DNA from 2 places in the Nocardioides nitrophenolicus genome. Region 1 is predicted to be linked to the other one. Evidence: riboswitches for the same ligand, from Rfam matches in the RefSeq annotation. Region 1 holds a riboswitch; the other holds the start of a gene.
What was found. A riboswitch is a leader RNA that binds a small molecule or an ion and turns the genes downstream of it on or off. The one in region 1 is predicted to bind FMN.

Region 1 (6,505 bases):
GCGTCCATGGACGACGTGAGTGCCGCCGCCGGCAAGGCCACCGCCAAGGCGGCGGGCGTGGTGATCGACGACACCGCGGTGACGCCGCAGTACGTCCAGGGGGTCGCCGCAGCCCGGGAGCTCCCGATCGTGAAGAAGATCGCGATCGGGTCGATCCGCAACAAGCTGCTCATCATCCTGCCGGTCTCGCTGCTGCTGAGCGAGTTCCTGCCCGACCTGCTCCCCATCATCCTGATGGTCGGCGGCACCTTCCTGGCCTACGAGGGCGCCCACAAGATCTGGCACCTGTTCAGCGGGCACGACGACCACGAGAAGCCGGTCGCCGAGGTCGGTCCCGAGGCGGAGCGGGAGCTGATCTCCGGCGCCATCCGCACCGACCTGATCCTCTCGGCCGAGATCATGGTGATCTCGCTGGCGTCGGTCGAGGACGAGACCTTCTGGACCAAGCTCGCCACGCTCCTGGTCGTCGCAGTCGTGATCACCATCGCCGTCTACGGCGTCGTGGCGCTCATCGTGAAGATGGACGACGCCGGGCTCAGCCTCGCCCAGCGCTCCTCGGCCCTCGCGCAGCGGCTCGGTCGCGGACTGGTCGCGTTCATGCCGCGGCTGCTCGCGATCATCTCCATCGTCGGCACCGTCGCCATGCTCTGGGTCGGCGGCCACATCCTGCTGGTCAACGTGCACGAGGCCGGGTGGTGGGACGCGCCCTACGAATGGGTCCACGGCATCGAGCACGACATCGAGCACGCCGTCCACGGCTTCGTCGGCAGCGCCCTCGCCTGGCTCGCCAACACCGGCATCTCCGCCGTCATCGGCCTCGTCGTCGGCTCGATCGTGGTCGCGATCGTCCGGGTGCTGCCGTTCTCGGGTGACAAGGACCCGATCGAGCGCTACGACGACGGGGCGCCGGTCGCGCACTGAGGCGGCGGGTCTCGGGCCGGGGTCCTCGTCGGGCCGGGGTCCTCGTCGGGCCGGGGTCCTCGTCGTACCCGGCAGATGGGTCGCGATCTCGCCTCGAGGACGACCGTTCTGCCGGGTACGACGCAGAGCCGCCCGACCGTGGACGGTCAGCCGGCGGGCAGCGCGGGCAGCCGGACCGTCGCGTCGAGCGCGGCCGCCAGCTCACGGCCCTTGGTCTCGAAGTGGCGGCGGAAGTAGCCGGTGTGCTCGTCGTGCTCATGGAAGTGGTGCGGCGTGAGCACCGCCGAGAACACCGGGACGTCGGCCTCGAGCTGGATCCGCATCAGGGCGTCGACCACGCTGGAGGCCACGAAGTCGTGGCGGTAGATGCCGCCGTCGACGACCAGGGCGGCCGCGGCGACGCCGGCGTACCGACCGGACCGGGCCAGCCGGCGTACCTGCAGCGGGATCTCGAAGGCGCCGGGCACGTGGACGACCTCGACGGCGTACCCGCGCGACTTGAGCTCGGTGCGGAAGGCGTCGACGGCGACGTCGACGATGTCGGCGTGCCAGCGGGCCGCGACGATCGCGACGGTGCCGGCGGTGGCGGTGGGTGACATGGGTTCTCCTGTTCGCGTGTCACCCAGGGCGTGACGACGCGCGCGAGGCCCGTCGCGTTCTCTTCCCTCCGGACTGTGACCGTCGGCTCCGGAGTCGCACCGGATCTGCTGACCCGCCCCGGTCACGGAGACCGGGCCGGCGCTCGCGGGCTCGGCCGCCCCGGATCCGCCGGGACGCCCTCACCGCCGGTGGGGAGTTCCACCCCGCCCTGAGAACGTACGGCAGCAGCGTACTGGGCGCCCGCCGCCCCGCGTCCGCCTGCCCGCCTGGCGGCGGCCCTGGCTGTCCGGGGCCCGGCCGGTCAGCCGCCGACGCAGTCGTTCGAGCCGGAGTAGCAGGGGACGTACGACGGGTCCAGCGGTGGCGGGTCGTCCCTCCGCAGCTCGGCCCAGTCGATCGCCGGGATCGCGAACAGGACGGCCGACGCCGCACCGGCCAGGGCGATCGCGGCGTGCCAGCGGATCATCCCGCGCGCGCGGCGACGTACCGCCAGGATGAGCGCGGTGACCGCCGTCGCGGCCAGGACCGCGACCAGGACGCGGTAGAGGTGGATCGCCCCGGGATCGGGGCCGCAGCCGCCGCCGAAGCAGAAGTAGGCGCCGAACTGCAGGAGCGGCAGGAACAGGGCGATCCCGGCGGCCGCCGCCGAGGCGAGCGCCTCGACGAGGAGGGGCAGGACGGCGGGCGGCTCGTCGGGGACGTGGGCGTCCGGGCCGTGGGGGGAGAGGGGCATGCTCGGAGGGTCGCGTGCGGGACCGGCGAGGGCATGAGTACCCGACCCCAGATCTCTGGGACATCGGCACCACGGCAGATCTGGGCCCCGGAGAACCCGTCCGGATGGGATGGTCGGCGCGCGGGCGTGGCGACCAGCATCGGGGCCATGACGACGACATCTGCCACGACCGCCGCGACCGGGCCGGTCGACGTACCCGTTGCGGAGCGGAGGGCCGCCATCGCCGTCGCCTGCGTGGCGACGGTGATGCTGATGCTCGACATCAGCGTGGTCAACACCGCGCTCGAGGACATCGCGGCCGGACTGGGGACCGGCCTGACCGGACTGCAGTGGGTGATCGACGCCTACACCCTGCCGCTGGCCGCCGTGGTCCTCTCGGCCGGCGCGATCGCGGACCGCTGCGGTCGCAAGCGGGTGTTCGCCGGCGGCCTGGTCCTGTTCACCCTCGCCTCCGCGGCCTGCGCCCTCGCCCCCGGCATCGGCACCCTGGTCGCCGCGCGCGCCGTCCAGGGACTCGGCGCGGCGGTGCTGTTCGCCACCGCGCTGGCCCTCATCTCCGAGGTCACCCCGAGCGCGGCGGAGCGCGCCCGCGCACTCGGCGTCTACGGCGCCTCCATCGGCGCCGTGTTCGCGGTCGGTCCGTTCGTGGGCGGAGTGCTGACCGATGCGATCGGGTGGCGCGCGATCTTCTGGTGCAATGTGCCGATCGGCCTGGTCACCCTCGCCCTCGCACTGCGGGTGCGGGAGAGCAGGGACCCGCGGGCCCGACGCCTCGACGTACCGGGGCAGGTGGCGTTGGTCGTCGGGCTCTTCCTGCTCGTGCTCGCGCTGCTGCGCGGCAACGAGGACGGCTGGGGGAGCGGCCCGGTCGTCGCCTCCCTCGGCGGCGCCGCCGTCGCGCTGGTCGCCCTCGTCGTCATCGAGCACCGTTCACCCGCGCCGATGCTCCCGCTCACGCACTTCCGGCGCCCTGCCTTCAGCGCGCCGCAGGTCCTGGTCGTCGGCATCTCGGCGTCCTTCTTCGCCGGCTTCCTCTACGTCACGCTCTACCTCCAGGGGGTCGTCGGGCTGAGCCCGCTGCAGACCGGGCTCGCCTACCTGCCCGGCACCGCACTCGTCTTCGTGGTCTCCGGCATGACCGCCGGGTTGATGAGCCGCTTCGCGCCCGGAGCGCTCGCCGTGGCCGGACTGCTGCTCGTCGCCGCCGGCATGGCGCTGTTCGCCTCGACCACCCACGCCGACGCCGGCTGGGCCTCGATCCTGCCCGGCTTCCTGCTCGCCTGCGTCGGCACCGGCCTGTTCAACCCCGCCGGCAGCGCCCTCGCGCTGGCCGCCCTGCCGCCCGAGCAGAGCGGACTCGCCGCCGGCGCCAACGACACCTTCCGCCAGACCGGCCTCGCCGTCGGGGTCGCCTGGCTCGGCACCTTCGTCCCCGCCGCCGGACCGTACGCCGACGCCGACGCCTTCGTCGCCGGGCTGCACCACGCGGTGCTCGCCGGCGCGGTGGTGGCGCTCGGGTGTGCGGTGGCGGGCGGGCTGCTGTTGCGTCAGGCGGCATCGGCCCGGGTGGGGGTGCAGGCCCAGGCGTCGGGCGGGATGGGGCGGCCGACGTCGACGGGGCGGGTGCCGCGGTGATCGACCACGAACAGCAGGTCGTGGGGTGAGCGCCAGAGATAGGTGCCGGGCGAGAGCGGCAGATAGCGCCGGGCGGTGAAGGTCTTGGCGCGGTGGTGCTGGCGGCACAGCGGGACCAGGTTGCACGGACAGGTCGGGCCGCCGTCGCGGTGCGGCGTCGCGTGGTCGAGGTCGCAGCGGTCGGCGCGGATGGGGCAGTGGGGGAAGCGGCAGGTGTGGTCGCGCAGCTCGACCCGGGCGCGCAGCCGGTCGGGGATCTCGTAGGAGTCGACGGGGACGTGCTCGGCGAGGTCCACCACGGGCCGGACCACCACCGAGGTCCCCGAGACCTGCAGCCATTCGCGGACCTGCGCGACGCTCAGCGGGCAGGAGCCGTCGGCCCACCGGGCCACCGGGTTGGCCGGGTCGGTGGTGAGGTGGAGGTTGAGCACGACCTTGCGGCCGGGCGCGCGGATCTCCTGGCCGTCGTCGGTGTGGCCCTCGAGGTCGAGGGTGAGGTCACGGCGGGCGATCTCGCCGACCGCGATCGAGCGGCGTACGTCGCGCGACCCGGCGTGTCCGAGCCGGCCGCGGTGGGCGGCGCGGCGCCGGACCGCCTGCTCGAGGTCGTGGCCGTCTCCCGCGTCGAGCAGGCCGTGCACCTCGATCAGACCGGTGGCGTCGGGCTGCTCGACGCTGAGCCGTCGGCGGTCGGCGGCCTTGCGGCGGCGGGCCTCGGCGGCCTCCGGGTCGTGGCGGCACACGGCCTCCTCGACCAGCCGCTCGACCTGGGCCCAGGTGCAGGAGGCGGCGGGATGGAGCGAGCGGTCGACGTACGCGACCGCCTCGACGTTGAGCGGGCGGGTGAGGTCGGCGATCCGCTCGGCGCGCCAGGGCGCGAGGCGCCCGGTGGCGACGGCGGCGTAGACCCGGGGCAGCCGCCAGGCGCACTCGACGACGCGGCCCACGAACGCGCGGCCGGCCTGGGGCGAGCGGCCGAGCGCCGCGACCAGCTCGCTGAGGTGGTGGTCGCTGATCAGGGGCGTGCCGGCGCCGGCCAGGGCGACCCCGGTGTCGATCACGCCGTCGCGCACCGTGGGGGCGTCGGCCGGGGTGGTGAGCACGTGGTGGTCGGCCCAGCGCACGATGGCCGCCCACTCGGCGACGAGGAGGCATTCGCGGCTGCGGACGCCGGAGCGGATGGTGGTGAGCAGGTCGTCGGGATCGTGCTGGTCGAAGAGGGGAGGGGCGGCGAGAAGAGTGGTCATGGGTCGATTCCACCGAGGGGTGGCGACGGAAGGCCGGGAGAGGGGAAGGGGGCTGTGGAGAAAGTGGGAGCAGGGGGTGGCTGTGGAGAGACGAGGGACATCTCCGATGATTCCGCGGCCCTCGGAGCACGCTTGTAGGGTGTCTTCAGTCATGCGCGGGAGATCCCGACGATGCGCAGATGCGCCGCAGGACTCAGCTGTCACACGACACTCGAACCTCGAGGATCACTCATGGACTACAAGGTTGCTGACCTGAGCCTGGCCGAGTTCGGCCGCAAGGAGCTCACCCTCGCCGAGCACGAGATGCCCGGCCTCATGGAGATGCGCCGACGCTACGCGGACTCGCAGCCGCTCAAGGGTGCCCGCATCGCCGGCTCGCTGCACATGACGATCCAGACCGGTGTCCTCATCGAGACGCTGACCGCGCTCGGTGCCGACGTCCGCTGGGCCACCTGCAACATCTTCTCCACCCAGGACCACGCCGCCGCGGCCGTCGTCGTCGGCAATGGCACGCCGGAGGACCCGCAGGGCACCCCGGTCTTCGCCTGGAAGGGCGAGACCCTGGCGGAGTACTGGGACGAGGCCGAGAAGGTCTTCGACTTCACCGACGCCGACGGCAACAAGATCGGCCCCAACATGCTCCTCGACGACGGTGGTGACATCACCCTGCTCGTCCACAAGGGCGTGGAGTTCGAGAAGGCCGGCGCCGTCCCGTCGCAGGACAGCACCGACAACGAGGAGTTCAAGGAGGTCCTCCGGGTCCTCGCGCGCTCGCTCGACAACGACCCCCAGCGCTGGACCAGCATCGCCAACGGCATCAAGGGCGTCACCGAGGAGACCACCACCGGTGTGCTGCGCCTCTACGACCGCTTCAAGGAGGGCTCGCTCCTCTTCCCGGCGATCAACGTCAACGACTCGGTCACCAAGTCGAAGTTCGACAACAAGTACGGCTGCCGCCACTCGCTCATCGACGGCATCAACCGCGGCACCGACGTGATGATCGCCGGCAAGACCGCCGTCGTCTGCGGCTACGGCGACGTCGGCAAGGGCTCCGCCGAGTCGCTGCGCGGCCAGGGCGCCCGCGTGATCATCACCGAGATCGACCCGATCTGCGCGCTGCAGGCCGCGATGGACGGCTACGAGGTCAAGCGCCTCGAGTCGGTCGTCGACTTCGCCGACATCTTCATCACCACGACGGGCAACTTCGACATCATCCGGGTCGAGCACTTCGAGCGGATGAAGAACCAGGCCATCGTCGGCAACATCGGCCACTTCGACAACGAGATCGACATGGCCGGCCTCGCGAAGATCCCGGGCATCGTCAAGGACGAGATCAAGCCCCAGGTCCACCAGTGGATCTTCCCCTCTT
Region 2 (6,505 bases), 4.4 Mb from region 1:
GCCCGCGTTGCGCAGGGTCGAGCCGGTCTCGACGACGTCGGCGATCACGTCGGCCACGCCGAGCTGGATGCTGGTCTCCACCGCGCCGTCCAGGCGGACGACCGCGGCGTCGACCCCCTGCTCGGCGAGATAGCGCTTCACCACGCCGTCGTAGGACGTCGCGATCCGCTTGCCGGCGAGGTCGGCCACGCCGGTGGCGGTGCCGGGACGCGCGGCGAAGCGGAACTTCGAGCGGCCGAAGCCGAGCTGCAGCGCCTCGGTGGCGGTGGCGTGGGAGTCGAGGAGCAGGTCGCGACCGGTGATGCCGGCGTCGAGGGTGCCCTCGCCGACGTACAGCGCGATGTCACGGGGCCGCAGGTAGAAGAACTCGACGTCGTTGTCGGGGTCGAGCTTGGTGAGCTGCTTGGAGTCCGAGCGCTGGGCGTAGCCCGCCTCGCGGAGCATGCCGGAGGCAGCCTCGGACAGGGCCCCCTTGTTGGGGACGGCGATCTTGAGCATGGAGATGGCCTTTGAAATCGGTACAGCCTCAGAGGTGTGCGTAGACGTCGTCGAGCGAGAGTCCGCTCGCGATCATGAGGACCTGGGCGTGGTAGAGGAGCTGGCTGATCTCCAGCGCCGTGGCGTCCTTGCCCTCATGCTCGGCGGCCATCCAGGACTCAGCGGCCTCCTCGATCAGCTTCTTGCCGATCGCATGGACGCCGGCGTCGAGCTGCCGGACGGTGCCGGATCCCTCGGGCCGCGTCTGTGCCTTCTCGCTGAGCTCTGCGAACAGCTCGTCGAACGTCTTCACGGGAGGTCAGCCTACGGCGTGGTCGTGGACCGACCGCCCCCGGTCTCAGCCCGCGTAGCCGCGGCTGCGGATCTTCTTCAGCGTGGCTGCGGTCTGCAGTGCGGCGGACGCGGCCTCGTAGCCCTTGTCCTCGCGGGAGCCGTCGAGGCCCGCGCGGTCGAGGGCCTGCGCCTCGTCGTCGCAGGTGAGCACGCCGAAGCCGATCGGCACGTGATGGTCGAGGGAGACCCGGGTGAGACCGTCGGTGGCGGCGCTGCACACGTATTCGAAGTGGGGCGTGCCGCCCCGGATCACCACGCCGAGCGCGATCACCGCGTCGTACGACGGCGCGAGGGCGTCGGCGGTGACGGCCAGCTCGAAGGTGCCCGGGACCCGGACCACGACGGGCGCCTCGACCTTGTGGTCGGCGAACGCCCGCTGCGCACCGGCGATCAGGCCGTCCATGACCTGGGTGTGCCAGCTCGCGGCGACGACCGCGACCCGCAGGTCGTGGCAGTCGGTCGGGGCGATGTCGGGAGCGCCGTGTCCGGCCATGTCAGTTGACTCCTTCGAGGTCGAGGTCGGGCAGGTCGTGGCCCATCCGGTCGCGCTTGGTCAGCAGGTAGGCGAGGTTGTGGCCGTTGGGGTGGGGGGTGAGCGGCACCCGCTCGCCGACCGTGATGCCGTAGTCCTCGAGCGAGGTCACCTTGTCGGGGTTGTTGGTCAGCAGCCGCACCTCGGACACCCCGAGGTCCTTGAGGATCTGCGTGGCCGCGCCGTAGTGGCGGGCGTCGGCGGGCAGGCCGAGGTCGAGGTTGGCGTCGACGGTGTCGCGGCCGCCGTCCTGGAGCTGGTAGGCCTGCAGCTTGGCGACCAGGCCGATCCCCCGGCCCTCGTGGCCGCGCAGGTAGACCACCACGCCCCGGCCCTCCTGGACGATCCGGTCCATCGCCTCGTTGAGCTGGGGGCCGCAGTCGCAGCGGCTGGAGCCGAAGACGTCGCCGGTGAGGCACTCGGAGTGGACCCGGGTCAGCACCGGGCCGCCCTCGGCGAGGGCCGCCGGGTCGCCGTACACGAGGGCGACGTGCTCGCTGCCGTCGACGGTGATGGTGTAGCCGATGGCGGTGAAGTCGCCGTGGCTGGTGGGCAGGCTGGTCTCGGCCTCGCGCACCACGTGGGTCTCGACGCGACGGCGGTAGCGGACCAGGTCCTCGATCGAGATCATCGCCAGGCCGTGCTCGTCGGCGAACGCGCGCAGCTCGGGCGCGCGCTTCATGGTGCCGTCGTCGTTGACGACCTCGACCAGCACGCCCGCCGGCGTGAGCCCGGCGAGCCGGCACAGGTCGACGGCGGCCTCGGTGTGGCCGCGGCGCACCAGCACGCCGCCCTCGCGGTAGCGCAGCGGGAACACGTGACCGGGCCTGGTCAGCTCCCACGGCTCGGTCGCGGAGTCGGCCAGCACCCGCACCGTGTGGGCCCGGTCGGCCGCGGAGATGCCGGTGCTGACGCCGTCGCGGGCGTCGACCGAGATGGTGTACGCCGTGCGGTAGGCGTCCTTGTTGTGGGGGGTCATCAGCGGGATCTCGAGCCGGTCGAGCATCGCGCCGGGCATCGGCGCGCAGATCACGCCGCTGGAGTGGCGAATCGTGAACGCCATCAGCTCCGGCGTCGCCTTGCTGGCGGCGAAGATGATGTCGCCCTCGTTCTCGCGGTCCTCGTCGTCGACCACGACGACGGCCCTGCCCGCCGCGATGTCGGCGATCGCACGATCGACCGGGTCCAGTCGCACCGACATGTCAGTTCTCCTTGCTGGCGCTGGTGTAGGCACGCACGAGCTTCTCGACGTGCTTGGCGATCACGTCGACCTCGAGGTTGACCCGGTCGCCGACGCCGCGGAAGCCGAGGGTCGTGCGGGCCAGGGTCTCGGGGATCAGGCTGACGGTGAAGGTGTCGTCCCTCGCCTCGACCACCGTGAGGGAGGTGCCGTCGACGGTGATCGAGCCCTTGTCGACGAGATAGCGCCCCAGGTCGTCGGGGAGCTTGATCTCGACGATCTCCCAGTGCTCGCTGGGGGTGCGGGCGACGACCTCGCCGACGGCGTCGACGTGTCCCTGCACGACGTGGCCGCCCAGCCGCTTCTCCGCGGTGACGGCGCGCTCCAGGTTGACCCGGTCGCCCACGGCCAGGCCGCCGATGCTGGTCTTGGCGAGGGTCTCGGCCATCACGTCGGCGGTCCAGGTCGTGTCGCTGCGCTCGGCGACGGTCAGGCAGCAGCCGTTGACCGCGATCGAGTCACCGAGGCCGGCGTCGGACAGGGTCACCTCGGAGGCGATGGTGAGCCGGATGGCGTCCCCCTGGTCCTCGACGGCGGTGACGGTGCCGAGCTCCTCGACGATGCCGGTGAACATTCCTCAGTTCCTCTCGCTGGGGCGCATGATCATGCGCACGTTGGCCTCGGCGCCCTCGCCGACGACGGTGGTCTCGATCAGCCGGAGGTGCAACGCGTCGCCGATGGTCCCGATTCCGAGGTCGCCGACGGCCGAGCGGCCGGCGCCGAGGAGCATCGGGGCGACGTACGTGACGACCTCATCGACCAGCCCGGCCCGCAGGAAGGCGGCGGCCAGGGTCGGCCCGCCCTCCAGGAAGACGTGGTGGCGGTCGTGCTCGGCGTACAGGATGCGCAGGGCCTGCTCGGGATCGCGGGTGCGCAGGTGCACCGTGGGCGCGGCGTCGTCGAACACCCGGCGGTCCTCGGCGAGCTCACGCTCCCCCAGCACCACCCGCAGCGGCTGCTCCCCGACCGGCTGGTCGTCGTCGCCGCGCACGGTCAGCTGCGGGTCGTCGACCTCGACCGTGTTCGCGCCCACGAGCATGGTGTCGCACAGGGCGCGCAGCAGGTGGGTGTCGCGGCGCGCGGCAGGCGAGGAGACCCAGCGCGAGCTGCCGTCGGCGGCGGCGCTGCGGCCGTCGAGGGTCGTCGCGAACTTCCAGGTCACGAACGGCCGGCCGTTGAGGTGGGCGAAGGTCCAGGTCCGGTTGAGCTCGGCGGCCTCGTCGGCCAGCAGCCCGGCATCGACCTCGAGTCCGGCCTCCAGCAGCGTGTCCAGGCCGCCCGCGGCCTGCGGGTTCGGGTCGCGCTGCGCGATCACGACGCGAGTCACGCCGGCGGCGATCAGGGCCTGGGCGCAGGGGCCGGTCCGGCCGGTGTGGTTGCACGGCTCCAGCGTGACGACGGCGGTCGCGCCGCGGGCCCGCTCGCCGGCCACCTTCAACGCCTCGACCTCGGCGTGCGGCGTTCCGGCGCCGTGGTGGTAGCCCTCCCCGACGATGCTGCCGTCGGGGGCGAGCAGCACGCAGCCCACCCGCGGGTTGGGGTGCAGGGGCACCCCGGGGGTCGCTGCCAGCGCGAGCGCACGACGCATCGCGTCGTACTCCCGGGTGAACGTCTCCGCCACCGGCCACCGCCTCTCGTCGTCCTGGACGCGGACTCCGGGGCTTGCCTGGCGTACGTCGGGCGGCCGTGCTCGGCCGTCCGTCGGACACTCGTGCGTGCACTTCCCATCCGGACTTTGACCGTCGGTCCAGGAGTTCCACCTGGTCAACCGATCACTGGCTGCGATCGGGTCGCGGACTGTCACCGCCGGTTCGGATTTTCACCGACCCCAGAGCACGCGAGCTCTTGGCACCATGGTGGCACACCGCGACACGCCGCGGACTGTGGGTCCGGTCACTGGGACTGTCGTAGCGTCGCCCCATGTCGTATCCCCCTCCGCTCTACGACGGCGACGGCGAGGTCTCGGCGTGGGTGCGCCCGAGCGCGACACCGGCCGATCTCGTCTACCCCAACGGCAACCGGGTGCACTACCTCGCCCGCGGCGAGGCGACCGGCGGCCTGTTCGGGCTCTACCGCTGGGAGTTCTCCGACGCCGTGAGCGGGCCGGGGCCGCACTACCACCGCGCCATGGCCGAGTCGTTCTACGTGCTCGACGGCGAGGTCCGCATCCACACCGGCTCCGCGTGGACCACCGCCCGCCCGGGCGACTTCCTGCACGTCCCGCCCGGAGGGATCCACGGCTTCCGCAACGAGTCCGGCGCCCCGGCCTCGATGCTGCTGCACTTCGCGCCCGGCGCGCCGCGCGAGCCGTACTTCGAGGGGCTCGACCGGCTGGCGCGCGGCGAGGAGTGGACGCCGGAGGAGTACGACGCGTTCATGCGGGCGCACGACAACGTGTGGGTCGAGGAGTCCTAGGCTCCTCCGCTTCCTAGGCCGAGAGGATCAGCCCGCTCGTCGGCACGCCGGTGCCGGCGGTGACCAGAACGTGCTGCGCGTCGGCGACCGGGTTGACCGACGTGCCGCGGATCTGGCGCACGCCCTCGGCGATCCCGTTCATGCCGTGGATGTAGGCCTCGCCGAGCTGGCCGCCGTGGGTGTTGATGGGCAGCCGGCCGCCGACCTCGATGGCGCCGTCCTTGACGAAGTCCTTGGCCTCGCCGCGGCCGCAGAAGCCGAGCTCCTCCAGCTGCATCAGCACGTACGGCGTGAAGTGGTCGTAGAGGATCGCCATCGGCAGGTCCGCGGGCGCGAGGCCCGACTGCTTCCACAGCTCGCGGCCCACGACGCCGATCTCCGGGATCCCGATGTCGTCGCGGTAGTACGACGTCATCACGAACTGGTCCCTGCCCGAGCCCTGCGCCGCCGCCGCGACGTACGCCGGCGGCTGGGCCAGGTCGCGGGCCCGCTCGGCCGACACGACGACGAGCGCGACGGCGCCGTCGGACTCCTGGCAGCAGTCGAGCAGGTGCAGGGGGTCGGCGATCATCCGGGACGCCTGGTGGTCCTCGATGGTGATCGGCTTGCCGTAGAAGAAGGCGGCCGGGTTGGTGGCCGCGTGGCGCCGGTCGGCGACGGCGACCGCGCCGAAGTCGGCCGAGGTGGCGCCGTACTCGTGCATGTAGCGGCGCGCCTGCATGGCGACCGTGGCGGCCGGGGTGGAGAGGCCGAGCGGGTAGGTCCAGGCGTTGTCGAGGCCATTGGTGTTGACCTGCGCCGCCGCCCAGTTGGAGACCTGACCGAAGCGGTCGCCGGAGCGCTCGTTGAAGCCGCGGTAGGCGACGACGACGTCGGCGACGCCGGTGGCGACGGCCATCGCGGCCTGCTGGACGGTCGCGCAGGCGGCGCCGCCGCCGTAGTTGATCCGGCTGAAGAAGCGCAGCTCCGGGATCCCGAGCTCGCGGGCGACCGCGATCTCGGACGACGTGTCCATGGTGAAGGTGACCAGACCGTCGACGTCGGCGGGCGTGAGGCCGCAGTCGGCGAGGGCGTGGCGCACGGCCTCGACGGAGAGCTGGAGCTCGGAGCGGCCGGACTCCTTGGAGAACTCGGTGGCGCCGATGCCGGCGATCGCGGCCTTGCCGGAGAGGGTGCGCTCGCTCATGCCGCCACCGTGACCGTTCCGACGACGTGGTCGCCGAGCGACACCGCGCCGACCACCTTGATCGTCGCGACGCCGTCGGCGACCTCGGTCACCTCGCCGCTGAAGGTGAACGTGTCATAGGGGTACGCCGGCGCGCCGAGCCGGATCGCGATCCCCCGGATCTGCACGTCGGGCCCGGCCCAGTCGGTGACGTAGCGCTCGCACAGCGCGGTGGAGGTGAGGATGTTGACGAAGATGTCCTTCGAGCCGGCAGCCTGCGCGATGTCCCGGTCGTGGTGCACGTCCTGGAAGTCCCGGGTCG

Region 2: it holds a riboswitch for FMN, as region 1 does, so the genes downstream of both, ribD (bifunctional diaminohydroxyphosphoribosylaminopyrimidine deaminase/5-amino-6-(5-phosphoribosylamino)uracil reductase RibD) here and JOD66_RS21585 (6,7-dimethyl-8-ribityllumazine synthase) in region 1, are expected to answer to the same signal.

What each region holds. Positions count from the first base shown of each region.
Region 1 is NZ_JAFBBY010000001.1:4,482,279-4,488,783, forward strand. It holds gene JOD66_RS21580 (DUF808 domain-containing protein) at 1-921, shown strand, start outside; gene JOD66_RS21585 (6,7-dimethyl-8-ribityllumazine synthase) at 1,068-1,520, opposite strand; FMN riboswitch at 1,573-1,741, opposite strand; gene JOD66_RS21590 (DUF6234 family protein) at 1,823-2,254, opposite strand; gene JOD66_RS21595 (MFS transporter) at 2,402-3,889, shown strand; gene JOD66_RS21600 (HNH endonuclease signature motif containing protein) at 3,802-5,136, opposite strand; gene ahcY (adenosylhomocysteinase) at 5,368-6,505, shown strand, end outside.
Region 2 is NZ_JAFBBY010000001.1:101,314-107,818, forward strand. It holds gene hisG (ATP phosphoribosyltransferase) at 1-498, opposite strand, end outside; gene JOD66_RS00500 (phosphoribosyl-ATP diphosphatase) at 527-790, opposite strand; gene ribH (6,7-dimethyl-8-ribityllumazine synthase) at 836-1,324, opposite strand; gene JOD66_RS00510 (bifunctional 3,4-dihydroxy-2-butanone-4-phosphate synthase/GTP cyclohydrolase II) at 1,326-2,564, opposite strand; gene JOD66_RS00515 (riboflavin synthase) at 2,566-3,177, opposite strand; gene ribD (bifunctional diaminohydroxyphosphoribosylaminopyrimidine deaminase/5-amino-6-(5-phosphoribosylamino)uracil reductase RibD) at 3,181-4,191, opposite strand; FMN riboswitch at 4,315-4,444, opposite strand; gene JOD66_RS00525 (cupin domain-containing protein) at 4,524-5,018, shown strand; gene JOD66_RS00530 (lipid-transfer protein) at 5,032-6,204, opposite strand; gene JOD66_RS00535 (MaoC family dehydratase) at 6,201-6,505, opposite strand, start outside.